Regions from separate parts of the Actinomadura miaoliensis genome, predicted to be linked through region 2. Evidence: riboswitches for the same ligand, from Rfam matches in the RefSeq annotation. Region 2 holds a riboswitch; each other region holds the start of a gene.
The links. A riboswitch is a leader RNA that binds a small molecule or an ion and turns the genes downstream of it on or off. The one in region 2 is predicted to bind cobalamin.

Region 1: it holds a riboswitch for cobalamin, as region 2 does, so the genes downstream of both, ABD811_RS06010 (ribonucleoside-diphosphate reductase subunit alpha) here and ABD811_RS02045 (ABC transporter substrate-binding protein) in region 2, are expected to answer to the same signal.
Region 3: it holds a riboswitch for cobalamin, as region 2 does, so the genes downstream of both, ABD811_RS12180 (CbtB domain-containing protein) here and ABD811_RS02045 (ABC transporter substrate-binding protein) in region 2, are expected to answer to the same signal.
Region 4: it holds a riboswitch for cobalamin, as region 2 does, so the genes downstream of both, cobN (cobaltochelatase subunit CobN) here and ABD811_RS02045 (ABC transporter substrate-binding protein) in region 2, are expected to answer to the same signal.

Annotation. Positions count from the first base shown of each region.
Region 1 covers NZ_BAAAZG010000002.1:329,596-337,343, forward strand. The annotation lists gene ABD811_RS06010 (ribonucleoside-diphosphate reductase subunit alpha) at 1-2,135, opposite strand, end outside; cobalamin riboswitch at 2,225-2,424, opposite strand; gene ABD811_RS06015 (cupin domain-containing protein) at 2,628-2,960, opposite strand; gene ABD811_RS06020 (ArsR/SmtB family transcription factor) at 3,139-3,465, opposite strand; gene ABD811_RS06025 (MFS transporter) at 3,613-5,070, shown strand; gene ABD811_RS06030 (methyltransferase) at 5,405-6,484, opposite strand; gene ABD811_RS06035 (MarR family winged helix-turn-helix transcriptional regulator) at 7,605-7,748, opposite strand, start outside.
Region 2 covers NZ_BAAAZG010000001.1:427,606-435,353, forward strand. The annotation lists gene ABD811_RS02025 (enolase C-terminal domain-like protein) at 1-1,006, shown strand, start outside; gene ABD811_RS02030 (hypothetical protein) at 1,138-1,515, opposite strand; gene ABD811_RS02035 (ABC transporter ATP-binding protein) at 1,745-2,584, opposite strand; gene ABD811_RS02040 (FecCD family ABC transporter permease) at 2,581-3,597, opposite strand; gene ABD811_RS02045 (ABC transporter substrate-binding protein) at 3,672-4,661, opposite strand; cobalamin riboswitch at 4,806-4,990, opposite strand; gene ABD811_RS02050 (ABC transporter ATP-binding protein) at 5,014-6,498, opposite strand; gene ABD811_RS02055 (ABC transporter permease) at 6,495-7,346, opposite strand; gene ABD811_RS02060 (ABC transporter permease) at 7,405-7,748, opposite strand, start outside.
Region 3 covers NZ_BAAAZG010000014.1:100,685-108,432, forward strand. The annotation lists gene ABD811_RS12170 (3-isopropylmalate dehydrogenase) at 1-731, opposite strand, end outside; gene ABD811_RS12175 (cellulase family glycosylhydrolase) at 929-2,503, opposite strand; cobalamin riboswitch at 2,920-3,047, shown strand; gene ABD811_RS12180 (CbtB domain-containing protein) at 3,100-3,324, shown strand; gene ABD811_RS12185 (CbtA family protein) at 3,344-4,078, shown strand; gene ABD811_RS12190 ((2Fe-2S)-binding protein) at 4,110-4,823, opposite strand; gene serA (phosphoglycerate dehydrogenase) at 5,382-6,971, opposite strand; gene ABD811_RS12200 (thymidylate synthase family protein) at 7,247-7,748, opposite strand, start outside.
Region 4 covers NZ_BAAAZG010000037.1:6,793-14,540, reverse strand. The annotation lists gene ABD811_RS24605 (ATP-binding protein) at 1-1,431, opposite strand, end outside; gene ABD811_RS24600 (YflT domain-containing protein) at 1,630-2,106, opposite strand; gene ABD811_RS24595 (alkaline phosphatase family protein) at 2,198-3,949, opposite strand; cobalamin riboswitch at 4,093-4,218, shown strand; gene cobN (cobaltochelatase subunit CobN) at 4,277-7,748, shown strand, end outside.

The sequences.
Region 1 (7,748 bases), on a different contig from region 2:
GTGTCAGGGGTGATGGCGGTGGGAGCGGCGGCGGCGACCGTCGTCTGGGCGATGCTGGTCGCCGGACGCGAACGCAGGTAGTAGGTGGTCTTGAGGCCGGCCTTCCACGCGTAGGCGTACATCGAGGACAGCTTGCCGATGGTGGGGGTCGCCATGAACAGGTTCAGGGACTGGGACTGGTCCACGTAGGGCATGCGCGCGGCCGCCAGGTCGATCAGTGCCTTCTGGGGGAGTTCCCAGGCGGTGCGGTAGAGCCGTTTGAGCTCGTCGTCGAGGTCGGGGATGTGCTGGATCGAGCCGCCGCCGCGCTTGATGGCGTCCCGGGTCTCCTGCGTCCACCGTCCGGCGGCGCGCAGGTCGGCCACCAGGTAGCGGTTGATCTGCAGGAACTCGCCGGACAGCGTCTCGCGCTTGAACACGTTGGAGACCTGCGGCTCGATGCACTCGTAGCAGCCGGCGATGGACGCGATGGTCGCGGTCGGCGCGATCGCGACCAGCAGCGAGTTGCGCAGTCCGACCTCGGCGACGCGCCGGCGCAGCGCGTCCCATTCGGAGGTCTTGCGGGGCGCGGCCGGGAAGTGGTCGGGGTGCAGCACGCCGCGCGCCGCGCGCGTCCGGTCGAACGCCGGGTGGGCGCCCAGTTCCTCGGCCAGGTCCGCGGAGGTGTTGTAGGCGGCCAGCGCGATCTCCTCGGCGATGGCGGTGGACAGCTCCAGCGCCTCGGGCGAGTCGAACGGCAGCCGCAGCGTGAAGAACACGTCCGCCAGGCCCATCACGCCCAGCCCGACCGGACGCCACTCGGTGTTGGTCGCGGCCGCCTCCGGGGTGGGGTAGTAACCGCGGTCGATGGTCCGGTCCAGGAACCGGACGGCCACGCGCACGGTCTCGCGCAGCCGGGCGAAGTCGAAGCCGTCCGGGGTGACGTGGCGGGCCAGGTTCACCGAACCCAGGTTGCAGACGGCGGTCTCGGTGTCACTGGTCACCTGGAGGATCTCGGTGCACAGGTTCGACAGGTGCACCACGTTGCCGGGCTCGGCCGTCTGGTTGCAGGTCCGATTGGCCGGGTCCTTGAAGACCATCCAGCCGTTGCCGGTCTCGGCGAGCGTGCGCATCATGCGGCCGTACAGGCGGCGCGCCGGGACCTGCCGCACGTAACGGCCCTCGGCCTCGGCCCGGCGGTAGGCGGCGTCGAAGTCCTCGCCCCACAGGTCGGTGAGCTCGGGCACCTCCTTGGGGTCGAACAGCGACCAGTCGGCGTCGGCCTCCACCCGCCGCATGAACTCGTCGGGGATCCAGTTGGCCAGGTTCAGGTTGTGGGTGCGGCGCTGGTCCTCACCGGTGTTGTCGCGCAGCTCCAGGAACTCCTCGACGTCGGCGTGCCACGGCTCCAGGTACACGCAGGCCGCGCCCTTGCGGCGGCCGCCCTGGTTGACCGCCGCGACCGAGGCGTCCAGCGTCCGCAGCCACGGGACGATGCCGTTGGAGGTCCCATTGGTCCCGCGGATCAGCGACCCGCGGGAACGGATCCGCGACCAGGAGATCCCGATGCCGCCGGCGTACTTCGACAGCCGCGCGACCTGCCCGTACCGCTCGTAGATCGACTCCAGCTCGTCGCGGGGGGAGTCGAGCAGGAAGCACGACGACAGCTGCGGCCGGCGCGCGCCGGAGTTGAACAGCGTGGGCGAGGACGGCAGGTACTCCAGCCGCGACATCAGCCCGTACAGCCGGCCTGCCTCGGCGACGGTGTCGGCCAGCCCGCACGCCACGCGCATCAGGAAGTGCTGCGGGCGTTCGATGACCTTGCGCGTGTGCGGGTGACGCAGCAGGTAGCGGTCGTAGACCGTCCTCAGTCCGAAGTACTCGAACCGGTCGTCGGCGGTTTCGTCGACGAGCGCGTCCAGCTCGGCGGCGTGCGCGGCGACGAACGCCGCGATCGCGTCGTTGAGCAGGCCCTGCGCGTGCGCGAGACGCACCGAGGAGCTGAACGTGCCGACGCCCTCCCCGGCGGCCTCGTCCCGGATCAGCTCGGCGAGCAGCGCGGCCGCGACCCGGGACTGGCCGGGATCGGCGCCGACCCGCGCGGCGGCCTCCCGGACCGCCAGTTCGCGGTCGTCGACGGTGGCGGAAACAGTCATCTGCTCTCCCTCGGGCGACGCCCTTCGGGCACGCCGGAAGGAGGGCACGACGAACGCGCCCGCCCACCGGCGTTCCCTCGAGGCTCGTGGACCACTTACGGTCGCGGGCAGGTCTTCGGACTCGGGGGCACCCACCACGGACCTACCGGCCGTCGCTTCCCAGGCCGTGCGGCCCAGTGCTCTGTGACGGCTTTCGTTCCCCTTCACCGCTGCGGGGCAGTCCCGGATTCGCACCGGGTTCCCTCTCGCGCCACCCCGTGAGGGGCGGACCCGCAACACCTGGAACTCTACATCTAGTGGCAGGAGTGAATGCAACCTCTAGATGTTGTGGGAGTGTCGCCAGAGACGGCGCGACGGAACGTCCGCGACCCGCGACGCTGCGGCGCCGACCGCCCAGCCGCATGCTCGGGCCGGCGCGGCGGCAGCAGCCCGTGGCCGTCACCAGGTCGGGCAGGCGCGGCGCGGCCCACCGGGCGCCCGAACCGCGGCGCGTCAGCGCGCCCTGGCGACCGTCAGCAGCGCGGCGGCGTCTTCGACGGCTTCCAGGCCGTGCCGGGCGGGCGGCACGATCAGCAGGTCCCCGGTCATGCCCTCCCATGTGGTGTCACCGCTGTGCAGCCGCACCCGACCGCGCAGCACCAGCACCGTCGCCTCACCCGGGTTCTCGTGCTCGGCCAGCGAAGCGCCGGCGCGCAGTGCGATGAGGGTCTGACGCAGGGTGTGCTCGTGGCCGCCGTAGACGGTCTCGGCACTGCGGCCCGCCGGTGACGCCGCCGCGCGTTCCATGTGCTCGCGCACCCGGGCGTCAAGGGAAATCTTCTGCATGAGGTTGCCCTGCCGTTTCCGTGTCAGTAGCGGACGCCGATGCGGCGCCGACGGCGCCCGGCTCGGTGCGATGCGCTGCAACGCGGCTGCGCTAGGAGATGTAGGGCCGCCACAGATACCACAGGGAGGTCGGGGCACTCGGGCCGACGGGCCGACGACGGAGTCGTGCAGGGGGTCGTCAGGAGCCGGCCTCGTCGGTGCGGGCGCCGGCGAGGACGGCGTCCAGCAGCCCCGGATAGCGGGCGTCCAGGTCTTCCCGGCGCAGGGTCAGCAGGTTCTCCCGGCCTGAGGGCTCCTGGATGATCACGCCGCCCTCGCGGAGCACGCGCCAGTGGTGGGTCATCGTCGACTTGGCCGTGATGCCCAGCTCGGCCAGCACGCTGCCGCAGTTGTGCTCACCGCCGCCGTCCAGCACACGGACGGCGGCCAGCCGCACCGGGTGGCCCAGTGCCGACAGCACCGCGTCGATGCGGATCTGGTCGCGGTCCGGATGACGGTACCTCATTGTCCCATCGTACGTTGATAGTCGAACAATCGCCCGGATTCCCTTGCCTCACCATACGAATGTACGTAATTATTCGTACGGTCGTACTCGTCGGCGGGCTCGTCCGCCGGCCCGTTTCCCTCCAGACCCCGAAGGGTGTCCTCTGGCATGTCCGCTGTTCCGAGGCCGGCCGCAGGCCGGCGACTGGGCTGGATCCTGACCCTGCTGGCGCTCGCGCAAGTGGTCTACTCGCTGGACCTCAACATCGTGTTCGTCGCGCTCCCCGAGATCGGCGCGGAGCTGGGCTTCCCCGGCCAGACCCAGCAGTTGGTGGTCAGCGCCTACGTGGTGTTCGCCGGCGGGTTCCTCCTGTTCGGCGGCCGTGCGGCCGACCTGCTGGGCCGCCGCCGCGTCTTCGTGTTCGCCCTTGCCCTCTATGCCGTCTCGTCGCTGGCCGGCGGCCTCGCGCCGTCACCCGCCACGATCGTCGTGGCGCGGGCGGTGCAGGGGATCGGCGGCGCCCTGCTGCTGCCGTCCACCCTGTCACTGATCAACACGTTGTTCGCCGAGGGGCCGCAGCGCAACCGGGCGCTGGCGGTCTGGGGTGGCGCGGGTGCGAGCGGCCTGACCATCGGGGCGCTGCTCGGCGGTGTGCTGACCGAGCACTTCGGCTGGCCCGCCGTCTTCTACGTCAACGTGCCGCTGGCCGCTCTCGTGGCGCTGGCCGCGTTGGCGGTGATCCCGCCCGACCCGGCCGGCAGGCAGCGGCGGCGGTTCGACCTGCCCGGCTCGCTGACCGTCACCGCGGGTGCCACGCTGCTGGTGTTCGCCCTGGTCCAGGGGCCCGAGCAGGGCTGGACGAGTCCGCTGGTGATCGGCGCGTTCGTGCTGGCCGCCGGGCTGCTGGCGGCGTTCGCGGCCATCGAGGGGCGCAGCGCCGATCCGCTCATGCCGTTCCGGCTGTTCCGCAACCGCAGCCTGACCGGCGGCATGATCATCACGTTCATCTACATGGCGACATTCGGCGTGCTGCCCTACTTCCTGACCGTGCTCATGCAGAGCGTGCACGGCTACAGCGCGCTGCAGACCGGACTGGCCTTCCTGGTCCCCTCACTGGCGATCGCCACCGGCACACAACTCGGCGAGCGGCTGACCACCCGGATCGGCCTGCGCACGACACTGCTGATCGGCTTCGCGATCGGGGTCGTCGGCACGGCCGGCATGGCGATCGGCTTCGACACCGATGCCGGCTACGGACGGCTGGTGCCCGGGCTCATCGTCTCCGGCGTCGGCCAGGGCATCGTCTGGACGGCGATGTGGATCGCCGCCGCGACCGGCACCGCCGCCCACGAGCAGGGCGTCGCCAACGGCATCGCCTCCACCGCCCTCAACATCGGCAACGCCATCGGTCTGGCGGTGTTCACCGCGCTCGCCGACATCGGCACCGAGGGCAAGACCGGCGAGGCACTGCGCTCGGCCACCGCCCACGGCGAGTTCGTCGTGGTCCTGCTGACCGCGGCCGGAATGGTTCTGGGCCTGCTGGTCAGCCTCGCCCTGCCGCGCACCACCACACCGGCCCCGACCATCACCGAAACGCCCGACCCCGCACACCTCGCCGCACGCTGATCGAACCAACCCCATCCGCGATCGGCCTGGGGATCGGCGGTGCGCCACCGGCCGCACCGCACTCCTCCGCATGACCGCCGCCGGGCCGGAGATCCCGGCCGCGGGCCACAGCACCAGCGCGCCCGCCGGACGATCGTCGCCGAAGGCGGGATCGCCCGGCGGGCAGTCGGTCGTCGTGCCCGGCGCAGCCGACCGCCCGCGCCGGGCCGTCGGCCACCACACCGGCGGCCGAAACCGCCATGCCGCGTCCTGTCGGGGTCGCCGTCCCAGACTCTGGCGCATGGAAGCGCGGCCACCGTTGCCGTCGCTCGAATCCGGCCCGGTCAGCGGGTGCTCAGGCGGCCACCCCCTCGACGATGGAGCACGGTGTCGGCGTGTCGATCACGCGGGTCAGCCGCAGCCCGGCCGCGTTGAACAGAGCCTCGAAGTCCGCGCGGGTGCGCTCCCGGCCGTTGAGCACCGTCATCATCAGCATGTCCAGCGTCCGGCCGAAGTGCGGGGTGCCACCGGGCGGCAGTACCGCGTCGATCGCCAGCACCCGGCCTCCGTCGGCCATCGCCGCCCGGCAGACCTTCAGCAGTCGCACGCACTCGTCGTCGGTCCAGTCGTGCAGGATGTACTTGAGCAGGTAGACGTCGCCGCCGGGGGTCACCGTGTCGAAGAAGTCCCCGCCCTCGGTCCGCCAGCGTCCCCGCAGCTCCGCGACGTCCAGCACGTGGCCCCCGGCCAGGACCTGCTCCTGGTCGAACAGCACGCCCGTCGCGGCGGGGTTGCGGCGCAGCACCTCGGCCAGCAGGCCGCCCCGCCCGCCACCGACGTCGACGATCAGCGCCTTCTCGGGGAAGTCGTAGGCGGCGGCCACCGGCGGGTCCTGCCAGTGGGAGAACCGCGACATGCCGTCGGCGAACCGCATCCCCACCTCGGGTTCGGCATTGAGGTAGTCGAAGAACGGCGCGCCGTTGACATCGGCGAACACCGAACGGCCCAGGCGTACCGCGTCCACCAGCCGCCCGAACGCCGCCCAGAACGCCTCGTCGGTGAACGTCAGGACCGAGGCGCGCATCGAGTTGGGCACGTCGGAGCGCAGCGGCTCGCCGCGGGGGGTCAGCCGGAACCGGCCGTCGCTCTCCACGGCGAACAAGCCGAGCGAGGCCATGAAGTGCAGCACCCGCTCCAGGTACGGTGCGTCCGTGCCGGTCAGTTCCGCGAGCTCGGCGGCAGTGCGCGGCCCGCCGGCCAGATGGTCGGCGACCCGCAGCCGGGCCACCGCGTGAACCGCGACGCTGCGCAGGTACGCCAGCGCATGTCCGGCCAGCTCCAGCTCCGGCGAGCCGCCTGCCACATCGGATGCCGAGTCGTTCAGGATGGCCTCCTCGTCATATCCGTGTCGATCGCTGTCCGCGTTGGAGATCATTCTGGCGAAAAGCGGCACGGCGCGTGCTCACCGGGTAGGCGATCTGTTACCTACAACCTCAATCGCGACGGCTCCCTCAATCCACCCCAACAGCCCGGCGATCGAGGTGATGGAGCACTCGGACCGGGGCGGCATGTCCCGGCCCGCGCATGGCAGTTCCTCGTTCACCACAGCCGGTCGTCCCCCGACCCCAGCCGCAGACCCGCGCGCCGCCCAGCCCCTCCCAGACGCCGCGCGGCCGACCCGACTCTCGAACAGAAGCCCCGCCGGACGCGGTCGCGTCCAACCCCGCGTGGGCGGCGAACCTGGCCGCGACGGCCGACATCCCGGCCGCCACCGCGGACAACCTGGTCTGGGCGACGGGGTGCTGGTCGCTCCCCGACTCGCTTCGGCAACATCGCCGCCCAGCTCAAGCAGTTCCTCGACACGCTGGGACCGGCATGGCAGCAGGGCCTGCTGGCCGACAAGGTCTGCAGCGGCCTCACTCACCTCCGCCGGCACCGGCCACGGCGGGCACGAATCCACTCTGCTGCCCCTGTCTCACACCTTCCACCACTTCGGCGGCGTCCTCGTCCCGCCCGGCTACACCGCCCCGCCAAGTTCGCCGACGGCGACCCCTACGGCACCTCTCACTGCGATCAGGGCGGCACCGCCCCCGTCGACGACACCGCCCGCGCTGCCGCCCGTGTGCAGGACGAACGCATCGTCAGGTTCGCGCACGCCATCAAGAACGCGAGCCAGGCAACCCGCGGTCTCCAACTGCGTATCTGGCTCCGGGTCGGCTTCCACATGCAAAACGAGATCCCGTCCGATCGAAAGAATTGGACGGGATCTCGCACCCACCCCACCAGGGTCCCTACCCCAGGCCGCCCCGGCAGCGCGACCTGCCTTCCGCCCGCCCACGCCGCACCGACGGACTCGCCGCCCACGCCCTCGAACGCACCCTCCGACGCCTCGAACTCGCCCTTCATCCTCGGCGTCCTCTGGGCTCCGGGGCCGCCGCCGTTGGCAGGGCGCTTTCGTCGTCGGCGGCGTCCTCGGGCTGGCTGCGTTCACCAAAGACTCTTTTCAAAGGCCGGGGGCGGCCCCGGTGCATTTAAAAGAGTGGGATCGTAACTGGCTAGGGGAGAGTGCCGCCGACGTTGCGGATCATCTGCTGGAGCACCTTGAGCGCGGTGACGTAGTCGGCGTCGTCGATTCCCTGGTGAATGCGCTCGCGGATCGCCGGGGCGTGCCGCTTGAAGTCGACGCGGGCCTCCTCTCC
Region 2 (7,748 bases):
GCTGGCCCAGGGCGGCGGACGGACGGGCATCGGCTACACCTACACCGACGTGCCGGCGGCGACACTGGTGGAGACCAAGCTCGCCCCCGTGGTCGTCGGCGGCGACGCGCTCGCTCCGGCCGCGCTGTGGCGGCGGATGTTCGCCCGGATCCGCAACACCGGACGGCCGGGCCTGGGGGCGATGGCCGTCTCGGCGGTGGACGTGGCGCTCTGGGACCTCAAGGCTCACCTGCTGGAGCTCCCGCTGACGGCGCTGCTGCCGTCCTTCCACGACCGGGTGCCGGTCTACGGCAGCGCCGGCTTCACCAACTACCCGCTCGACCGCCTCACCGCCCAGCTCGCCGGGTGGGTCGAGCAGGGCATTCCCCGGGTGAAGCTCAAGACGTCCCGGCATCCGGCCGACGATCCGGCGCGGCTGACCGCGGTGCGCAAGGCGATCGGCGACGAGCCGGAGTTGTTCACCGACGCCAACGGCGCCCTGTCGCGCAAGCAGGCGCTGTACTGGGCGCGGCGATTCGCCGAGGAATGGGACGTGTCGTGGTTCGAGGAGCCCGTGAGTTCCGCGGACCTCGAAGGGCTGCGCATGCTGTCTCGCGCGGGGCCCGGCGGCCTGGACATCGCCGCCGGTGAATACGGCTACGTCCTGCGCGACTTCACCAATCTGCTCCAGGCCCAGGCGGTGGACTGCCTGCAGGCCGACATCACCCGCTGCGGCGGGATCACCGGGCTGCTTCAGGTGGCGGGGCTCGCCGCCGGCCACCAGATCGACCTGTCGGCGCACTGCGCGCCCGCCGTCTCGGCGCACGCCTTCCGCGCCGTCGAACGGCTGCGGCACCTGGAGTACTTCCACGACCACGTGCGCGTGGAACACACCGTCTTCGACGGCGTCCCCTCGCCCAGCGGCGGCGCGCTGCGCCCCGACCGCGCCCGCCCCGGGCTCGGTCTTGAGATCAAGTGGGCCGACGCCGAGCGGTACCGGGTGCACGGCGCCGCGACCGGCGGATGAACCGATCCGCGAGCGAGCGGAGAAAGGATAGGCGGCGCAGTCAATGTGCGGTAGGCCCGCCCTATGGGAACAGGCCCTCACCAGCGGTGCGGGCCCCTGGAGTCCAGGGGCCCGGGTTCCGCCGAATCAGGTCAGCACTTCTTCATGCCGGCCGGTGGGTCGACGGAGGTGTAGAGGTGGACGGCGGGGATGTTGCCCCACTGCTTGGTGCGGTCGCCGTTGGTCCAGTACCAGATGCGGTTGCCTCCGGCGTGGAGGTCGCCTTCGCCCCAGCAGGCGAAGACGCTCGGGCTTGTGTCGAGGTAGTCGACGATCCTGCTTCCGGTCGACCGGTGCTGGTACAGCGGCGCGCCGCGTTTGTTCTCGCAGAGGAGCTTGCCGTCGGAGCGGACGTGGCAGGTGCGCGCCACCTGCTTGGACGTGGCCGGGGCCGACTCCGTCGCCCCGGCGCCGCCCGTGGTCATGGCGATGCAGGCGCCGGCACCGAGGCCGAGCATCCCTACCTTCAACGGGCTGAATGTCATGGTGTCCCCCCAGATCTGCGAACGTGACTGGCTGATCACAGAGTGTCACCGTGCTGAGTGAAGGACATCCGGGGAAACCCGTATCCGCACCCGTATGACTACCTGCGGTTATGGGGAATGTTGAGCGACTCCGCCAGGCCGTGCGGCGGGCGACACTGCCGGTGTCGGCACAGGCGTCGACATCAGGGATCAGCCTGTCGTCTTCCTATTCGGGTCATTCGATCAGGCGTGTCATTTCGGGCAGGACGGTGATCTGCGGGATGCCGGTGCGGGGATGGACGGTCACCTCGGCGTCCACCCGGTAGACCTCGGCCAGCAGGTCGGCGGTGAGCACCTGGCCGGGCGGTCCGGCGGCGACCAGGCGGCCGGCGTCCAGGACGCAGAGGCGGTCACAGAAGGCCGCCGCCAGGTTGAGGTCGTGCAGGGCGATGACGGCGGTGACGCCGAGCCGGCGCACCAGCCGCAGCGCGTCCAGCTGGTGGCGCAGGTCCAGGTGGTTGGTGGGCTCGTCCAGCACCAGCGTGCCGGTGCGCTGGGCGAGCGCGCGGGCGATCAGGACCCGCTGCCGCTCGCCGCCCGACAGCCGGTCGAAGGGCGCGTCGGCCAGTGCCGCGACGCCGAGGGCGTCCAGCGAGGCGGTGATGATGGCGCGGTCGGTGGCGTCGTCGCCCGCGAACGGCCGCTTGTGCGGGGTGCGGCCCATCGCGACCACCTCGTACGCGGTGAGCTCGAAGTCGCCACCGCCGTCCTGCGGGACGGCGGCCAGCCGCCGCGCCACCCGCCTGCCGGGTGTCCGCCACACGTCCTCCCCGTCCAGCAGTACGCGGCCGGACGTGGGACGAAGCGCCCGGTAGAAGGTGCGCAGCAGTGTCGACTTGCCTGCGCCGTTGGGTCCGACCAGGCCCATCACCTCACCCGGGGCGACGTCCACGGACACCTCGTGCACCAGGGCACGGCCGCCGACGACCACCGACACCGCCTCGGCACGCACCGCGCCCGGCTCGTCGTCGGGCACGTCGATGGGCACGTCGGTGGAAACTCGGTGGCGGGTCATGACGCGGTCCTGCGGTGCATCAGCCACAGAAAGAACGGGCCGCCGACCAGGGCGGTCAACACGCCGACCGGGATCTCCTCGGGCGCGATGAGGACGCGCGCGGCCAGGTCGGCGGCGATCAGGAACGCCGCGCCCAGCAGCGCGGCGGCGGGCAGTGCCCGGCGGTGGTCGGCGCCGACCAGCAGCCGCACCACATGCGGCATGATCAGCCCGACGAACCCGATCTGCCCGCTGACCGCGACGATCGTGCCGACGAGCGCCGCGACCAGCACGAACAGCGCGGAGCGGAACCGGTGCACGTCCAGCCCGAGGGAGGCGGCGGCCTCCTCGCCCGCCAGCAGCAGGTTGAGCGGGCGGGTCACGCCCAGCAGCACCGCCGTCCCCGCCAGCACCGCGGCGCCGGGGATCCACACCATCGTCCAAGTGGTGCCCGCCATCCCGCCGAGCATCCAGCGCAGCGCCGCCTGGGTCTTGTGGGGGTCGCCGGAGGTGACGATCAGGAAGCTGGCGGCGGCCGACAGCACCTCGGCCGTCGCGACCCCGGCCAGCACGAGCCGGACCGTCGTCATGCGCCCGCCCGAGCGAGCCAGCAGGTACACCGCGACTAGGGCCGTCAACGCCCCCGCGAACGCCGCCACCGGCAGCGAGAACACGCCCAGCAACGTCACGTTGAACACCACGACCAGTACCGCGCCGACCGCCGCGCCCGAGGAGATCCCCAGCAGCATCGGGTCGGCCAGCGGGTTGCGCACGAGCGCCTGCAACGCCATCCCGCACACCGCCAGCCCGGCCCCGACCGCCCCGGCCAGCAGCACCCTCGGCAGCCGGACGTCGATGACGATCGTCTCGCGCACCGGTGTCCAGCCGGGATCGGCCAGCGCCGGATGCAACCGGTGCAGCAGGATGCCCCACACCTGACCGGCCGGAATGTTGATGGAGCCGATCGCGATCCCGGCCGTGGCCGCCGCCACCACCAGGCCGCCGAGCACGACCAGCACCAGCGCGTATGGCACCCGCGTCCGCCGGACGACCGACCTCTGTCCACCGCCTGCGGCCTGTGCGTCACCGGCCTCCCGCGCGGCGTGCGTCACCGGAAGCGGTCCGGGTGCAGTTGCCGGGCCAGCGACTCCACCGCCGACGGTACGCGTACGCCCAGCACGGTCGACGACAGCGGCAGCACCGCGAACCGCCGGTTCCTGATCGCCGGTACGTCCTTCAGCGCGGGGTTGTTCAGCAGGAACCGTTTCTTGTCGGCGACCGGCCGGTCGCCGTAGTCGTAGATGACGATCACTTCGGGGGCGCGGTCGGCCACCTGTTCGAAGGAGACGTCGCCGAACGTCTTGTCCAGGTCGGCGAACAGGTTCACGCCGCCGGCCCGCCGGATGATCTCGTTGCCGATGCCCGCGCCGCCGGCGGTGAAGGCGGTCCTGTCACCGCTGTCGTAGACGAAGACCTTGACCGGGGCGACCCCGGCGACCTCGGCCCTGACGGCGTCCAGCGTGCGGTGCAGTCCGGCGATCCGCTCCTCGGCCCGCTCCGGCACACCGAAGATCTTCGCGATGTTGCGGATCTCGGTGTCCATGGTGTCCACGGTCACCGGCCCGGACGCGCAGCCCTCGACGTTGAGGTAGGAGTTGATCCCGGCCTTGGCGAGGGCGTCGCGGCCGCGTCCCTCCTTGGCGTCGTAGGTGCCGGCGAAGCCCCCGTAGACGAAGTCCGGCTCGGCAGCGAGCAGCGTCTCGAAGGACGGATACTCCTTCGACATCACCTTGATGGAGTCGTAGGCCGCCCGGTACTCCGGCAGGATCTCGTCATCGAGGTATCCGGTGGCCACCATCGACTTCTGCAGCCCCAGCGCCAGCATGACCTCGGTCGCGTGCTGGTTCAGCGACACCGCACGTCGCGGGGGACGCAGGTAGGTGGTCTTCATCCCGCAGTTGGTCATCGTCACCGGGAACCCCGGCGCCGCCTCCCCGCCGGAGGCGCCACCGGTGCCGGTCGCCGAACCGCCACAGGCGGCGACCAGCGACACCGACGCCAGCACCCACGCGAGCAGCCACCGAGCGCTGCGCGTCATCGGGACCAGGCCCCCTCGGCGCAGGCGCGGCACAACGCCGTCACCAAGCTGAGAAGAGCACGACGGACAGGAACCGGCGTCGAGCCGGCCATGCGTGAACGCACGCGAGCACCCTCTCCTCCCTGGGGAAATCCGCCCCAGCTCCAACGAGGAGGCGACGAGGTGAGTCTCCTGGCTCTCGGGTCGATGCTCGCTCCGGCCTTCCCACCCGCAACGCGGGCAGTGGCGTCATCGGAGTCCGCTCGCCGATCACAGTGGCGGGACCGCGCCGGATTCGCACCGGCTTCCTCGTTCCGCCGTCGCCTACCCCCACATACTGCCATGACTTCAACGGCCGGTGTCGGCGGCTCGTTCAGCGGGACGCGGGGTCCCGCCGGGTGGCCTCCAGCAGGCGCCGGGTCTCGGGGTGCTGGGCGGTGTCGAGAGCGGTGGCGGGGAGGTCGTCGACGACGCGGCCCCGATGCAGGGTGATGACGCGGTCGGCGACGCGGCGGGCGACGCGCAGGTCGTGGGTGACCAGAACGATGGTCAGGCCGTGATCGCGGCGCAGGTCGGTGAGCAGCCGCAGGATGCGCTCCTGCGCCAGGACGTCCAGGCCGCTGGTGGGTTCGTCGGCGAGCAGGACGTGCGGGCGCTGGGCGAGGGCGCGGGCGATGGCGACGCGCTGGCATTCGCCACCGGACAGGGTGGCGGGGCGACGTGCGGCCAGGGCGGGGTCGAGGCCGACGTAGCGCAGCAGGTCGTCGTCGTAAGGGCCGGCTTGGGCGATCACCTGGCGGACGGTGTGGCGGGGGTCGAAGGACGCGAGCGGGTCCTGGAAGATCAGTCCGGTGCGGCGCCGGACGGCGCGTCGTCCACGGCCGGGCAGGGCCCACACGTCACGGCCGTCGCGCAGGACGGTCCCGTGGTCGGGGCGGTCGAGCGCGGCGAGGGCGCCGATGAGGGTGGACTTGCCGGAGCCGCTGCGGCCGACGATGGCCACGGCCTCGCCGGGGGCGATGTCGAGGTCGACGTCGTCCAGCGCGACGGTGCGGCGCCGGCGTGACCGCAGTACCCGCCGCACGCCTTGGAGGGCGAGGCCGCCTTCGGTGGAGGGCTCGGCCGCCGGTGGGACGGGACGCGGCGCAGGGGCCGCTTCGGCGGCTTCGAGCAACCGGCGGGTGAGGTCGGTGCGGGGAGCGGCGAAGATCTTGGGGGCCGGGCCGTGTTCGAGGACGCGGCCGTGGTGGAGGACGGCGATGTCGTCGGCCCAGCGGGCGGCGGCGGCCAGGTCGTGGGTGATGAGCAGGACGGCGCGGTCGCGGGCCTGGGCGCGCACCAGGTCCAGGACGCCGGCCTGGGTGACGGGGTCCAGGGCGGTGGTGATCTCATCGGCGATGAGCACGGGGGGCCGGTGGACGGTGGCCAGGGCGAGGGCGACGCGCTGTGCCTGGCCGCCGGACAGCTCGAACGGGTGGGCGGCGGCCAGGGCCGGGTCCAGGTCGACGCGGGCCAGTGCCTCGTCGGGGTCGCCGGTCCGGTGAGCGCGTACGGTCTCGGTGAGGTGCCGCCGCACGGTGATGGTGGGGTTGAGCGAGGCCAGGGCGTTCTGGAACGCGTATCCCACGTCGCGGCCGGGCACAGGAGGCCGGCCGTCGACCAGCACGGTGCCCCGGTAGGGGTGCAGCCCGGCGATGGCGCGTGCGGTGAGGGTCTTGCCGCTGCCGCTCGGCCCGACCAGCGCCAGCACGCGGCCGGTGGGCACGGTGAGGTCGACGCCGTGCACGACACGGCGGCCGGGGACCTCGACGGTGAGTCCGGTGACGGCGAGTCCCCGGTGCTCGGCTGTGGAGGTCACCAGGTCCTGCCTTCCTCCGGGCCGGCGATGGCGCCGGCGATGACGTTGACGGCGATGATGGTGGCCACGACGGCGGCGGCCGGGATGGCGACGGTGTACCACTCGCCGGTGAGAAGGTGGGACTGGGCCTCGGTGAGCAGGTTGCCCCAGCTGGGCCGGTTGGGCGGGATGCCCAGGCCGAGGAAGCTGAGGGTGGATTCGGTGAGGATGGCGTGCCCGACCTCGAACGCGGCGACGGAGGCGACCGGGGGCAGCGCGCCGGGCAGCAGGTGCCGCCACAGCACCTGCCATCGGGACAGGCCGAGGGCGTAGGCGGCGCGGACGTACAGGCGCCGGCGGCGGGTGCGCAGCTCGGCGCGGACGATCAGGGCGACCGGCATCCAGCTCGTCAGCGCGATCGCCGCGATCACCAGGCCCATGGACGGCCCGGCGACGGCGGCCAGGGCCAGCACGATGACCAGCAGCGGCAGCGCCAGCAGCACGTCGGCGATCCGCGCGATCAGCCCGTCCAGCCAGCGCGGGGCGATGGCCGCCAGGCCGCCGACCAGCATGCCGAGCCCGACGGTGACCGCCGCGGCGGCCAGCCCGACCAGCAGGGAGGTGCGGGCGCCGTAGAGCATGCGGGCCAGCAGGTCGCGGCCGAGCAGGTCGGTGCCCAGCGGGTGACCGGCCGAGCCGGGCGGCAACGAGGTCGCGGACGTGTCGGTGGCCACCGGGTCGAGTGGGGTGAGCGACGGCGCCAGTACGGCCGCCAGCCCCATCACGGCCAGCACCGCGACCGCGACGAGCAACGCCGGACGCCGCGGCCGCAGCCGCACGGCCAGCAGTCCCCGGGTCTCAGCCACCACCTGCGGGCTCCCCTCTGGCGACGGTACGGGCGAAGGTGCACGGACGACGGTGCGGCGTTCAGTCGGCATCGGCCTGCCCCGAGCGGGCGCGCGGGTCCAGCACGGCCACGACGAGCTCGGCGACCAGGTTGGCGGCGACCACGATCAGGCCGGTGACCAGCACGACGGCGACCAGCAGCGGGTAGTCCTGGGCGCGGGCGGCGGCGATGGCCTGCCGCCCCATGCCGGGCCAGGAGAAGATCACCTCGGTGGCGTACACACCGGCGATGAGCGTGCCGACGCCGACGCCGAGCCGGGCCGTGAAGGGCACGAGTCCGGGCCGCATCAGGTGCCGTGTCACCACGGTGCGGCGGGGCAGGCCGCGGACGCGCGCGTTGTGCACGTGCGGCGCGTCGCGCAGCC
Region 3 (7,748 bases), on a different contig from region 2:
AGGTTGTCGGTGACGATCACGTCGAACCGCTGCGGCGCGGTGACGAAGAACATGGTGGCCGCGTCGACGTGCACGTAGTCGGTGCTGACCTGCGGGTACTCCTGGCCGACCCGCTTGACGACGCGCTGGTACAGCTCGCCGGCGAAGGTCAGCACGTTGTCCTTGTGGACCAGCGTCAGCTTGCGCCGGGGCCGGGAGGCCGCCTGCTCGAAGGCGTACCGGACGACGCGCTCGACGCCGTAGGCGGTGTTGACGCTCTCCTGGGTGGCGATCTCCTGCGGGGTGCCCTTGCGCAGGACGCCGCCGACGCCCGCGTACGGGCCCTCGGTGCCCTCCCGGACGACGATCATGTCGACGTCCTCGGGCTTGACCCCCGACAGCGGCGTGTCCATGCCGGGGAACAGCCTCACCGGCCGCAGGTTGACGTAGTGGTCGAGCTCGAACCGGGCCCGCAGCAGCAGCCCGCGCTCCAGCACGCCGCTGGGCACGCTGGGGTCGCCGATCGCGCCCAGCAGGATCACGTCCTGGCCGCGCAGCTCCTCCAGGACCGTGTCGGGCAGCGTCTCGCCGGTGCGGTGCCAGCGGGCGGCGCCCAGGTCGTAGGAGGTCTGCTCGAACTTCAGGTCGTGCGCCGGAGCGACGGCGTCCAGAACCTTCAGACCCTCGGCGACGACCTCGGGGCCGATCCCGTCACCAGGGATGACGGCCAGGCGGATGCTGCGGGAAGCCATGCGCGCACTCTACTGCAAACGTCTCAGTTCCTGAGCATCGGTCTCACTCTTCGGGATGCACGTCTCGTGTCCGGCAGCCCGCCGGGTGCGTCCCAGGGGGGCGCCGCCCCTGCTCAGCGGGGGTACGAGTGGGGCGCCGCCCCCTGCTCGGTGGAGGAAGGGGGGCGGCGCCCCGGGGAGGGCAGGTCGCGCCCGGGTCAGCCGCAGGACGTGCCGTTGACGGCGTAGGTCTGCGGTTGCGGCGTGTCGCTGCCGTTGGCGGTGAAGCCGACGCTCGCCTTCTCACCGGCCTCCAGGTCGGCGTTCCAGGACGGGCCCTTGACCGTGACCTTGGTGCCGCTCTGGCTGAACGTGGCGTTCCACCCGCTGGACACCGTGACGCCCTGCGGGACGTCGAACGTCAGCGTCCAGTTCCGGAACGTGGTGGAGCCGGAGTTGGTCACGTCCACGTTGCCCTGGAAGCCCCCGGACCAGCGGTTGATGACGGTGTAGGCGACCTTGCAGGCGTCCGAGCCCGTCGGCGGCGGGTCCGTGGGGCCGCCCCCGTCCCCGGGCGTCGGCGGGATCAGGTACGGCTGCAGGATGCTCTGCTTGGCCTGGTTCACCGTCGTCCAGTCGTCGTTGAGGATGCCGCCGGTGTCCCCGGAGTTGGGGTTCCACGACCAGTACGTGAAGCTCATCCCCGTGGCCCCGGTGCCCGCGTAGGCGAGCAGCTTCTCCAGCCACACCTTGTCCTTGGGGTCGGCCAGGGTGCTGCCGAACTCGCCCAGCAGCAGCGGGGCGGTGTTCTGCTTGTAGAGGTAGCCCCACTGCTGGTCCCAGATCGCGGCCAGGTTGTTGGGGAAGTCGGCGGAGTCGAACCAGGGCTGGCGATAGACGGAGATGCCGTACTCGTGCGGCGAGTACACCAGGCGGTTGGCGACGTTCAGCCGCACCGGGTACTGCCCCGCCTTCGACAGGTTGCCGCCCCACCAGCCGCAGTGCTCGTCGGGGATGTCGTCCCAGGAGTTGGCGTTGCCGCCGCTGGGGCAGCTCACGCCCTCCACGAAGATCAGCCAGTTGGAGTTGACCGACAGGATCGCGTTGCCCGCGCGCTCGGCCGCCAGCCTCCAGTCGCGGGCCGGGTCGCCGCAGCCCCAGCAGGAGCCGGTGCCGTTGGGGTCGGTGCCGTCGGCGTGCGGCTCGTTGTGCAGGTCGGCGCCGATCACGGTGGGATTGCCCGCGTAGCGGCGGGCCAGCGCCTTCCAGTCCTCGATCCACGTCGTCTCGGAGACGGCCGGGGTGTACCACAGCGCCGACTGGCCCGCGCTGGTCGGCCGGTGCCGGTCCAGGATCACCCGCATGCCCTTCTGGCCGGCGTAGGCGATCACCTTGTCGAGGATCTGCAGCGGGCTGAGGCCCACCAGGTCGGGGTTGGACACCCCGTCGACGCTGGTGGCCTTGGCGTCCGGCTTCAGCGCGTCGTTGGAGTACGGCACGCGCAGGGTGTTGTAGCCGAGCTGGGCCATCTGGTCGAGCATCGACTTGTAGCCGCGCGCCCACAGGCCGTGGAAGGTCTTGTTGTCGGTCTCCATGCCGAACCAGTTGATGCCGGTCAGGCGGACCGTCTGGCCGGTGCCGTCGACGATCCGGTTGCCGCTGGTGCTGAGGTATCCGGTGCCGGTGCCCGCCGGGGCGGCGGCGGAGGCGCCCGGCGGACGGACCAGCACGGCCACCAGCGCGGCGGCCACGAGGCTCAGGCAGACGGCCAGCGCGGCCGCCGCTTGCGCCACCGGCGGTCGTGTTCCTGGGGGATGGGTCATGGCTCGGGCGCCTCCAGGTCGGGGACGAAGTGCGTTTCGGTGGGCGGTCTCGGTGGGCGGTCTCGGTGGGCGGTCGCGGTGGGCGGTTTCGGTGGGCGGTTTCGGTGGGCGGTTCGTGGGAGCGAACGCGGAGGTGAATCGCCGGAGATTGTGGGAACGCGCCGTCCGCACGGTCAACGAACCCCATGCCGGGCGGCGGATTTTCACGCCGGCCGCCCGCACGGCGCCCGTTTCACCTCGTACGGCGCCGCCTCGTCCGCGACGCCGCTCTTTCACGGGCGGGGGCGGCCCCGCACTGCCCTCCGGGCGACAGAACCCGCACTTGACGCTGGACCACCGCAAAGGGGACGCTCTCCCCAACAAGTGCACATCGAGGCGACGGTGCGCAGGAACCTGGTGCGACTCCAGGACGGTCCCGCCACTGTGACCAGGGAGCCTCCCCCACTCCACGACCACGGCCGGACACCCGGCGGGAAGGTCGGCGGGAGGCGCTGATCTGGGAGTCAGGACACTGACCCGTCGTCCTCCCGTACCGGGGCGAGTGAACCCCGTGAGGAGACCCTGAGATGGCTCAGACCGCCGTTCCGTCGACGCCTGCCGGAGAACGTCCGGCGCCCGTCCGCATCCCCCTTCGCCAGGTCCTGCCGTGGGCGGTGTTCGCCGCGGTGCTCGGCCTGGTGCTGATCTACTTCGTCGGCGCCGAGCAGGGCGCCACCTCCCTCATCGGCGGCACCTGGGTGCACGAGTTCACCCACGACGGCCGTCACCTGCTCGGCTTCCCCTGCCACTGACGGGCGGGCCGATTCCCCGATGATGAGAACACTGCTGGTCCGCGGCATGCTCGCCGGGCTGGCGGCGGCCGCGCTCGCGCTGGTCGTCGCCTGGCTGTACGGGGAGCCGCAGGTGGGCCACGCCATCGCGTTCGAGGAGGCCGAGGCGGCCGCAGCCCACGAGGGGCACGAGCACGAGGTGGTCAGCCGCACGGTGCAGAAGACCGCCGGGCTGGTCACCGCGCTCGGCGTGTACGGCGTCGCGCTCGGCGGGCTGTTCGCGATCGCGTTCGCGGTCGCCTACGGCCGTGTCGGCGCGTTCGGCGCCCGCGCCACCGCCGCGCTGGTCGCGCTGGGCGGGTTCGTCGCCGTCGAACTGGTGCCGTTCCTGAAGTACCCGCCGACGCCCCCGGCCGTCGGCGACCCCGACACGATCGGCGGCCGCACCGCGCTGTACTTCGGCATGGTGGCGCTGGGCGTGCTGGCCGTCGTCGCCGCCGTGATCGTGTTCCGCCGCCTGCTGCCCCGGTTCGGGGCCTGGAACGCGGCGATCGCGACCACGGCCGGGTTCGCGGTCGTGCTGGCGCTGGTGTACCGGCTGACGCCGACGCCGGACGCGGTCGCGGACGGCTTCCCGGCCACGGTCCTGTGGGACTTCCGGATCGCGTCGCTGGGCGTCCAGGTCGTCCTGTGGGCGACGCTGGGTCTGGTGTTCGGCGCGCTCACCGAGCGCTCCTTCCAGCGGCGGCCGTCACCGGCCGCCACAGCGGCCTGACCTTTACGCCCTCCTGCGCCGCGCGGGACGCTCACGCGCGGCGCAGGAGGGCGCAGTCGCCGCACATCTCGCCGCCGGGCGGCACCCGGTAGTACAGGCAGCAGCTCCGGCGGACGAACCCGTCCGGGGTGAACGAGCCCGTGCCCGCCAGCGGTTCGCGTTCGAACAGTTCTCGCACGAGCGTCCCGACCGGCTCGGCCAGTTCGGGCCTGAGCGTGCCAGCGCGCAGCGTCCCGGCGAGGGCCGCCGCCGCGTTGCCCCACAGCAGGCCGTCCGCGAGCCCGACGATCTCCAGCAGCGTGGCGCGCAGCGGCCGCAGCTGCCCCTCCAGGACCGTCCGGTGCACGAGCCCGGCGGTGGCGGCGGGATCGTCCGCGGCGGGCCAGCCGCCGGGGTCGGCCAGCCAGAGCGCGATCGGCGCGCCGGGGGCCCAGCGCCAGTGCAGCCCGGACAGGTCGGGGACGACGCCGTACGCCCTCGCCGCCACCACGGGCGACCACAACCGCGACGCCAGCCCCTGGAACAGGATGGACGCCGCCACCCGGCGCTCTCCGGTGCCCAGCCGCCGCGCGTAGGCGTCGGTCAGCTCGCCGAGCCGTGCCGCGTCGGGTTCGGGCAGGGGCCGCCAGGTGGGGTCGGCCTCCTCGGCGGGGTCGGTGACGACCTGGAAGTAGGGGCCCAGCCGGGCCGCGTCCGCCAGCGCCCGCCGGACCTCGTCCGCTCCCGCCCGACCACGTGGTGCCACGTCTGCGATCATGCCATCCGGCGGGAGCGGACCGCGGGTCAGCGGTCGGAGCGGCCGCCGTTGTCGCGGCGGTCCAGGGCGGTCTGCAGCGCGCGGGCCGCCTCCTCGGCGGCGTCGTCGGCGGGCGTGGGCACGTTGACGTCGGTGTTCATGATCGCGATCCCTCGTGGTGGTTCGTCGGAAGAGTGAACGACGGGCTTACGGCCAGCGCCCTGCTCCGCGGCGGGTCGCCGGCCTGCCGTCTCAGGCCCCGCCGCGGCGGCGAAGGATGCATACCACCAAGCGCATGACTCCGCCCACGTTACCGGCCCGCCTCCCGAATTGTCCCGACCCGTGGCCCAACTTTCCGCATGCTGAGACACCCCCCGAAGAACCCGCAGGTGCACCCACAACCGCCAGAAGCAGCCAACGACAAAGGCGGGCGGAGCACACCAAGCACGCTCCGCCCGCCTCAAGCCGGGGGTTCCAGGGGGTCGTCCCCCTGGGAGACACAACGGGCGGGGCCACGGCGAAGGCACGCGCAGCGTGCCGAGCACGCCGACCCCGCCCCGCCCGCTCTTAGCCGTCGAGGTCGACGCGGCGGCCCATTTCGGCGCCTACCTCGTCGCGGATCACGTCGACGAGCTGGGCCGGGATGGCCGAGTCGACGGTCAGCGCGATCAGCGCGGTGCCGCCCTTGGCGTCCCGGCCGACCTGCATGCCGGCGATGTTGACGCCCTGGTCGCCGAGCAGCCGGCCGACCACGCCGACGATGCCGGGCCGGTCGCTGTAGGAGAAGAACGCCATGTGGTCGGTGGGCGACAGCTCCATGTCGTAGCCGTTGATCTCCACGATGCGCTCGTGGTGCTTGGGGCCGGTGAGCGTGCCGGACACCGACACCACCGTGCCGTCGCCCATGGTGCCGCGCACCTGGACCACGTTGCGCCAGTCGGGGCTGTCCTCGGTGGTGGTGAGGGTGACCTCGACGCCGCGGTCGCGGGCCAGCAGCGGGGCGTTGACGAACGTCACCGACTCCTCGGTCACGTCGGCGAACGCGCCCTTGAGCGCGGCCAGCTCCAGCACCTTGACGTCGTGCCCGGCGATCTCGCCGCGCACCACGACCTCCAGCCGCACCGGCACGCCGCCGGCCAGGGCGGTGAAGATGCGGCCGAGCTTCTCGGCCAGCGGCAGGCCGGGCTTGACGTCCTCGGCGACGGCGCCGCCCTGCACGTTGACCGCGTCGGGCACGAACTCGCCGGACAGCGCCAGCCGCACCGAGCGGGCCACCTGGGTGCCGGCCTTCTCCTGCGCCTCGTGGGTGCTGGCGCCCAGGTGCGGGGTGACCACCACGTTGTCGTGGTGGAACAGCGGGCTGTCGGTGCACGGCTCGGTGCTGAACACGTCCAGGCCCGCCCCGGCGACGCGGCCCTCCTTGAGCGCCAGGTCGAGGGCGGCCTCGTCGACGATGCCGCCGCGCGCGGCGTTGACGATGCGCACGCTGGGCTTGACCATGCGCAGCTCGCGGTCGCCGATCAGGCCGAGGGTCTCGGGGGTCTTGGGCAGGTGGACGGTGATGAAGTCGCTCTCGCGCAGCAGCTCCTCCAGCCCGACCAGGCGGACGCCGAGCTGCGCGGCGCGGGCCGCCTGCACGTAGGGGTCGTAGGCGATGATGTTCATGTCGAACGCGGCCAGCCGCTGGGCGACCAGCACGCCGATGCGGCCGAGGCCGAGCACGCCGACGGTCTTGCCCTGCAGCTCGACGCCGGTGTACTTGGAGCGCTTCCACTCGCCCTGCTTGAGCGCGGCGTGGCCCTGCGGAACGTTCCGGGCGGTGGCCAGCAGCAGCGCGATCGCGTGCTCGGCGGCGGTGACGATGTTCGACGTCGGGGCGTTGACGACCATCACCCCGGCCTTGGTGGCGGCCTCGACGTCGACGTTGTCGAGGCCCACCCCGGCCCGGGCCACCACGCGCAGCTTGCTCGCGTGCTGGAACACCTCGGCGGTCACCTTGGTGGCGCTGCGCACGATCAGCGCGTCGACGTCGGCCACGGCGGGCAGCAGGGCCGCCCGGTCGGACCCGTCCACGTGCCGGACGTCGAAGTCGGCCTCCAGCTCGGCGATTCCGGCCGGGGAGAGTTCTTCTGCGACGAGGACGACAGGCTTGCTCAAGGAAGATCCTTCGGAAGATGTCGGGCAGATGAAGATCGCGAGTCACCCCGTCGTGCCCCCGCGCTTACCGAGTTTAGACCCCCCGGCCGACGCGTCCCCACGGCGGTGGAGACACATCCGTATACGCCCGGAATAGACGCTTACGTCCCTCCGGAACCCGGTCGTGGACGCCGCTCGCGGCGCCGGCCGCGCGCCTATACTGCCGGTGCCCCGAGTTGCCCCCGTACTCGTTCCTCACCCGCCCACGGCACCCGCCCTGGCGGCCGGTACCGACGTCACGCCGCGTTGGGCTCGGGCAGCGCGGTCAGGATCCGGGCGACGCGTTCGGCGTCGGCGACCCGCAGGTACGGGACGTCGACGAACACCCGCATCGGGCCCGGGGGCAGCCCCAGTTCCTCGGCCACCTCCAGCTGGACCTCCCGCAGCGGAACGTAGGACAGGTAGCCCCGGAAGACGTTCTGCGCCCGGAACATCGCCGTCATCATCAGCTTGTAGGCGCGGATGCGGAACGACAGCGCGACCAGGCACGGCGCGGCGTCCCGCGGCTCGCACGGCACGGCCAGGGAGATCCACGCGCTGGTGGTCCACGGCCGGGCGCGCAGCAGGTCCACCACCCAGCGCACCTGGTCGGCGTCCTGCAGGTCGCGCAGCCGGGCGCGCTCGCGCTCGGACGCCGCGGGCGGCCGCGCCCGCCCCTCGGCCCCGCGCCGCTCGCCCGCCGGGTCCCCGTGCTCGCGCAGGATCGGGTCCTCCCACGTCAGCGAGGTCACCTCGAAA
Region 4 (7,748 bases), on a different contig from region 2:
CTCGTACGGGTAGAGGGTCAGCGCCGCCCGCGCCAGCAGCGCCGTGTCGTCGACCTCGCGGCTGAGGGCCACGGCGCGTTCGAACACCTGCCACGCCGCGTCCTCGTCGCCGGCGTGCGACAGCTGGCGGCCGAGTTCCAGCGACAGCAGGACGCGCAGGCGCCCGTGCCCGGCGGGGGCGCGTTCCAGCGCGCGCCGAAGGTGCCCGATCGACTCCTCCACGGCGCTGCGCCGGCGGGCGTCGCGGGCGGCGGCCCGCAGGTGCTCCACCGCGAGCATCGCGTCGATCTCGTCACCGGCGAGATGGGCGTGCCGGGCCAGCTCGGCGGGCATGACGCGCCCGGCCAGCGCCGGGGCGTCGTCGATAGCCCGCACCACGGCGGCGTGCGCGCGGCGCGCCTCGACGTCCCCGAGCGTGCCGTACAGGGTCTCCCTGACCAGGTCGTGGGCGAACGCGAAACGGCCGTCGTCGCGCGCGACGACCAGCCGGGCCGCCACCGCCCGCGCCAGCAGCCGTTCCACGCGCGGCACCGGCTCGCCCATCGCCGCGGCCAGCACGCCCCGGTCGAACTCGCGTCCCAGCACGGCCGCCGAGGTCAGCAGCCGCGCCACCGCGCCGGGCAGCAGCGACAGCCGCCGCCGCACCGCGTCCTGGACGCCCGGCGCGATCGCGTTGACGGTGCCGCCGCCGTGCCACAGCCGGGCGGCCTGCTCGACGAAGAACGGGTTGCCGCCCGTGCGCCGGTGCACCTCGGCGACCAGGGCGTCGTCCGGCTGCACGCCGACCGTCCGGTGCATCAGCCGGCCCACCTCGGCGCGGCCGAGCCCGGTCAGCGTGACGACGGTGGCCTTGGCCGCCAGCGACGGCAGCAGGGAGCGCAGCGGGTGCTCGTCCCACTCCACCTCGACGTCGCGGTAGGTGCCGATGAGCAGCAGCCGTTCGAACCAGGTGTGCTGCGCCACGAACTCCAGCAGCCGCACCGACGCGGCGTCCGCCCAGTGCAGGTCGTCGAGCGCGACGGCCACCGGGCGCCGCTGCGAGACCGCCACCAGCGCGCTGGTCACCGCGTCGTACACCTGGAAGCCGTCGGCGTCGGCGCCGGGCGACTCGCCGAGCAGCACCGCCAGCCCGCCGCCCGCGGCCGCCTCGGCCGCCGCCCACTCCCGCGCGTCGACGGCGCGCCGCAGCGCCCGCACCACCTGCGTCCACGGCCAGTAGCCGGGCGCGCTGGCCGAGTCCCAGCACGAGCCGCCCAGCACCAGCGCGCCCCTGTCGCGGGCCTCCCGCATCGCCTCGGTCACCAGGGTGGTCTTGCCGATCCCGGCCTCCCCGGCGACCAGCACCAGCCCGCCGTGGCTGGCCACCGCGCGGTCGACCTCCCCGCGCAGCACCGCCGCGGGATGTTCCCGTCCGATCAACGTGGAAGTCATGCTGGGCCGCCGTCCTCCAGGGCGTACGCGTCCGTCACGACGGTAACCGCCCCTTCCGACATTTCCGCCCTGCCGTGCGAACGGATATTCGGATGCTTCCCCCGGCAGCCGGCCGCAGTTCGTCCGCCCCCGTCGCCACCACCGGCCGCAAGGACTGAGCCGGGCCGGGGCCGCCGCCTGTCGGGCGCGAACGCCCGGTCAGCCCTCCCGCCAGGACAGCTTGATGAGCCGGTTCTTGGCGTCCTCGGCGACCTCCGGGTCGGTGACGACGTCGTAGCGGGCGGCGACGATCTGGCTGCGGGAGGCGAAGTCGCGGCGGCCGCCGGTGACGGCGTGGGCGATGAAGCCGAAGACCGCCCCGAACACCGCGCCGATGACGATGCCGCCGACCAGCAGCGACGGCACGGCGCCGTGGTTCCTGGTGAACAGGGTCAGCAGCAGCCCCATGAGCAGGCCGAACCAGGCGCCGCTGCCCGCTCCGGCCAGGGCGGCGCGGCCCTTGGTGAGACGGCCGAGGACGGTCTCGACCATCTTCAGGTCGGAGCCGATGATGGCCGTCCGCTCCACCGGGAACTTCTCGTCCGACAGGAAGTCGACCGCCCGCTGGGCTTCCGCGTAGGTGCTGTAGGACCCGACGACCGGCCGGTCGGTGTTCGGTATCGGTTGCGTGTTCATGTGCGTCCGTCCTCGTATCCGCGGTGTTGCCGCATGCACTACCCACGGCCACGCGGGGCGCACCTGCCGAAGGTCCCGACGTCCCCGGCGATCAGCGGGGGTGGGCCTGGGACGGGGCGCCGGCGGGCTGGGAGCCGAAGGCGGTCAGGAAGCGGTCGCGGAACTCGTTCATCGGCCAGACGGGGGACCGCGGGGCGGGTTTGAGGCCGTCCTGCCAGCCCCAGCCGGAGATCTGGTCCAGCACCTTGGCGTCGCGGGCGACGATGGTGATCGGGACGTCCCGGCTCGCGCCCTCGCCCGTGATCACCGGGGCGGGCTGGTGGTCGCCGAGGAAGACCAGCACGAGATCGTCGTCGCCGTAGGTCTCCACGTAGGAGATGAGGGTGTTCAGCGTGTACTCGATGGACTTGCGGTACTCGCCCCGGATGCGGTCGTTGGGCGGCCACTGGGCCTTCTTCAGGCTCATCCCGCCCTGGCCGTTGAAGATCGACCCGTCGCCGACCTGGTTCCAGTCGACGAGGCGGGGGACGGCGGCCCAGGGCGCGTGGCTGGACACCAGCGCGGTCTCGGCCATGACGGGCGTGTCCCGGTCCCTGCGTTCGCGTTCGACGCGCTGGAAGAACGACAGGGTGTACTGGTCGGGCATGGTGGCGTACGCCCAGCGCGGCCCCCGGTACCCCAGGGTGCGGTTGTCGTAGACCTGGTCGTAGCCGAAGAACCGGCCCTCCGGCCAGGCCCGGATGATGGCGGGCATGAGGCCGACCGTCCGCCACCCGGCCCGGCCGAAGGCGCGGTTGAGCGTCAGCCGGTCGCCGGCGACGAGGTTGCGGTACCGCTGCTGGTTGTCGATCCACAGGCCGGACAGCAGCGTGGCGTGGGCCAGCCAGCTTCCCCCGCCCACCGTGGAGGAGGTGAGCCAGGCGCTGCGCGCCCCGAACCCGGCCTTGCGCAGGCGCTCGCCGCCGGAGTCGAGCACCGCGCCGACCTGGGCGGAGAACTCCGGGTCCTCGACGGCGTCGCGTCCGTAGCTCTCCACGAAGGCGACCAGCACGTCCTTGCCGCGCAGGCCGGTCAGCAGCCGGTCGCCCGGCGTGGCGCGGAAGCCGTCCACGGCGGCCTGCCGGGCGAACACCTCCTTGTCGTGCAGGCCGCTGCGCACCTTGAGCGCGCGGTTGTAGGCGAGCTTGGCGGTGCCGGAGGACGCGACCGGCACCCCCGGGACGAGCTGCGCGCCGAACACGACGCCCACCGTCCACACCGCCCACAGCACCACGACGGCGCGGGCCGCCCCGGTGTCGTGCCGGGCCGCGACGCCCGCCAGCCGCACCGCCGCCAGCGCCATGACGGCGATCACGCCGACGGCCAGCACCACCGCTCCGGTCAGCACCGCGACGCCGCCGGCCCCGCCGTACTCGCCGGTGAAGAACTCCAGGCCCGCGTCGACGAACGCCCAGTCCAGCACCGGGTCCCACGGCCGGACCAGCACCTGGTAGAAGCCCATGTCGACGACCTTCACGACGAGCAGCGCGCCGAGGGCGGCGCCGCCGAGCCCCGCCGCGATCCGCCGGGCCCGCCCGCGCAGGGCCAGGACGAGGACCACGCCGAGGACGCCCTCGATCGGCACCCGCGCGAACGCGCCGGGCGTGAGCCTGTTCAGGTGGTTGGGCGTGAGCAGGGCGAAGGCGACCAGCAGGAACGCCAGGACGGTGACCGTCCGCGACCAGACGCGGTGCCGGCGCAGCATGGCGAACGCGCCCCGCTCGCGGGACGGGGCGCCTTCCGGCGTCGTCGCGTCGCCGTCCGCCGTCGCCGTCTCCCGAGGGGAAGGCGTGAAGAGAGACACGAGGGGGTCCTCCCATACGCAGCCTGCTGACCACTGTCGCGCATGCCGGCTCGCAGGGAAGGCCGGTCCGCGCTGCCCACCCTGTGTACGGCGGCTCTGGGGCGCCGGTTCAGTCACGGCTACGATGGCGGCCGACGGTAGGGGAGGAACCCGGTGCGAATCCGGGGCTGTCCCGCAACTGTGACCGGGGAGTCCGCCTCCACACAGGGCCACGGCGTACGCGCTGGAAGGCCGGGGGCCGTGACGTCGATCCGGGAGCCAGGAGACTCCGCGCCGTCGTGACCTCGTCACCGAGCCGGGGCGCGGACCCCGGAGGAGGCCCTGCCGATGCGTGTTCTGCTGCTGTCCACCGCCGACACCGAACTGCTCGCCGCCCGCGCGGCCGACGCGGGCTACGTGACGGCCAACCCGGTGCGGCTCGCCGCCGAGGAGGTCGACCGGCTCGCCGAGGGCGCCGACGTCGTCGTCGTGCGGCTGCTGGGCGGGCGCAAGACCTGGCCGGAGGGCGTCGAGCGGCTGCGCCGCGGCGGCCTGCCCGTGGTGTTCCTCGGCGGCGAGGCCGATCCGGACGCCGAGCTGATGGGCCTGTCCACCGTCCCCGCCGGGGTGGCGGCCGAGGCGCTGGGCTACCTGCGCGAGGGCGGCGTCGCCAACCTCAGGGAGCTGGCGCGCTTCCTGTCGGACACCGTGCTGCTGACGGGGGAGGGCTTCGCGCCGCCGGTCGCGATGCCGTCGTACGGGGTGCACGGGTCGTACGGGCTCGACCCGGCCCGTCCCACGGTCGGCGTCGTCTTCTACCGCGCGCACGAACTGTCGGGCAACACCGCGTTCGTCGACGTGCTGTGCCGGAAGATCGAGGAGAAGGGCGGCAACGCGCTGCCGGTGTTCTGCGGGTCGCTGCGCGGCGCCGACGCCGGCCTGCTCGACCTGCTCAAGCAGGCCGACGCGCTGGTCGCCACCGTGCTGGCGGCGGGCGGGACGGTCGCGTCGCAGGCCAGTGCGGGCGGCGACGAGGAATCGTGGGACGCGGGCGCGCTGGCGACCCTGGACGTGCCCGTCGTGCAGGGCCTGTGCCTGACCACGCCCCGCGCCGCCTGGCAGGAGTCGGATGGGGCGCTGTCGCCGATGGACGCGGCCATGCAGGTCGCCATCCCCGAGTTCGACGGGCGCCTGATCTCCGTGCCGTTCTCCTTCAAGGAGGAGGGCCCCGACGGCGTCCCGGTCTACGTGGCCGACGAGGAGCGGGCCGCGCGCGTCGCCGGGATCGCCGTGCGGCACGCGCGGCTGCGGCACGTGCCGAACGAACGCAAACGCGTCGCGATCGTGCTGTCGTCGTACCCCACCAAGCACTCGCGGGTCGGCAACGCCGTCGGGCTCGACACGCCCACCTCGGCCGTGCGGCTGCTGCGCGACATGGCCGCCGCGGGCTACCGGCTGGGCGACGACGGCACGTACTGGAGCGACCCCGACACCGGCGACGCGCTCATCCACGCGCTGATCGCGGCGGGCGGCCACGACGTGGAGTGGCTCACCGAGGAGCAGCTGCGCAACGCCCCGGCGCGGGTGCCCCTCGACGCCTACCGCCGCTGGTTCGAGGCGCTGCCGGAACCGCTGCGCGAACGCGTCCGCGAGCACTGGGGCGAGCCGCCCGGCGACCTGTACGTGGACGGAGACGACATCGTCCTGGCGTCGCTGCGGTTCGGGAACGTCGTGCTGATGATCCAGCCGCCGCGGGGCTTCGGCGAGAACCCGGTGGCGATCTACCACGACCCGGACCTGCCGCCGTCCCACCACTACCTGGCCGCCTACCGCTGGCTGGACGAGGAGTTCGGCGCCGACGCGGTCGTGCACCTCGGCAAGCACGGCACGCTGGAATGGCTGCCCGGCAAGGGGCTCGGCCTGTCGGCGGAGTGCGCGCCCGACGGCGTGCTGGGCGACCTGCCGCTGGTCTACCCGTTCATCGTCAACGACCCGGGCGAGGGCACGCAGGCCAAACGGCGCGGGCACGCCACCGTCGTGGACCACCTCGTCCCGCCGATGGCTCGCGCCGAGACCTACGGCGACCTGGCCAAGCTGGAGCAGCTGCTCGACGAGTACGCCACCGTCGCCGACCTGGACCCGGCCAAGCTCCCGGCGGTGCGCGCCCAGATCTGGACGCTCGTGCAGGCCGCGCAACTGCACCACGACCTGCACCAGGAGGAGATGCCCGGCGAGGCCGAGTTCGACGACTTCATCCTGCACATCGACGGCTACCTGTGCGAGATCAAGGACGTGCAGATCCGCGACGGCCTGCACGTCCTCGGGCAGGAGCCGCTCGGCCCGACCCGCGTCAACCTCGTGCTGGCCGTGCTGCGCGCCGCCCAGGTGTGGGGCGGCGTCGCCGGCGCCATGCCGGGCCTGCGCGCCGCGCTCGCCGCCGCACACGGCCTGGACGAGAAGGCGCTGCTCGCCGAGCCCGGCGCGGTGGTGGACGCCGACATCGCCGGGACGCACGCGCGCACCGCCTCCGACGCCGTCGACGTCCTGGAGTCGCTGGCGCGCCGCCTGGTCGAGGGCATGGAGGAACGCGGCTGGGACGCCGCGCAGGCCCCCGCCGTGTGCCGCGACGCGCTCGACCGGGAGATCGAGCCCGTCGTCCGGCTGCTGGAGTTCGCCGCGGTCGAGGTGGTGCCGCGGCTGTCGGCCACCCGGGACGAGATCGGCGCGGTGCTGCACGCCCTGTCCGGCGGGTACGTGCCCGCCGGGCCGTCCGGTTCGCCTACCCGCGGGCTGGTCAACGTGCTGCCGACCGGCCGCAACTTCTACTCCGTCGACCCCAAGGCGATCCCGTCCCGCAACTCCTGGGAGGTCGGCGTCGCGCTGGCCGACTCGCTGATCCGGCGGCACCTGGACGACACCGGCGACTACCCGGCGAGCGTGGGCCTGACCGTGTGGGGCACCAGCGCCATGCGCACCCAGGGCGACGACATCGCCGAGGTGCTGGCGCTCATCGGCTGCCGTCCGGTGTGGGACGACGCGTCCCGCCGCGTCACCGGCTTCGAGATCGTCCCGCCGGAGGAGCTGGGACGCCCCCGCATCGACGTCACGCTGCGCATCTCCGGGTTCTTCCGCGACGCGTTCCCGCACGTCATCGCGCTGCTCGACGACGCCATCGGCGCCGTCGCCGCGCTGGACGAGCCCGCCGACCGCAACTTCGTGCGGCGGCACGCCGTGGCGGACCGGGCCGTGCACGGCGACTGGCGCCGCGCCACCACCCGCATCTTCGGCTCCAAGCCCGGCGCGTACGGCGCGGGGCTGCTGCCGCTCATCGACGCCCGCAACTGGCGCGACGACTCCGACCTGGCCGAGGTGTACGCGGTGTGGGGCGGCTACGCCTACGGCCGGGGGCTGGACGGCCGCGAGGCCCGCGCCGACATGGAGTCCTCGTTCCGCCGCATCGCCGTCGCCGCCAAGAACCAGGACACCCGCGAGCACGACATCGTCGACTCCGACGACTACTTCCAGTACCACGGCGGCATGGTCGCCATGGTGCGCTCCCTGACCGGCCGCGACCCCGCCGCGTACGTGGGCGACTCGGCCCTGCCCGACCAGGTGAGGACCCGTACCCTGGCCGAGGAGACCCACCGCGTCTTCCGCGCCCGCGTCGTCAACCCCCGTTGGATCGCCGCGATGCGGCGGCACGGCTACAAGGGCGCGTTCGAGCTCGCCGCCACCGTCGACTACCTGTTCGGCTACGACGCGACCGCCGGGGTGGTGGACGACTGGATGTACGAGAGCCTGGCCGAGGAGTACGTCTTCG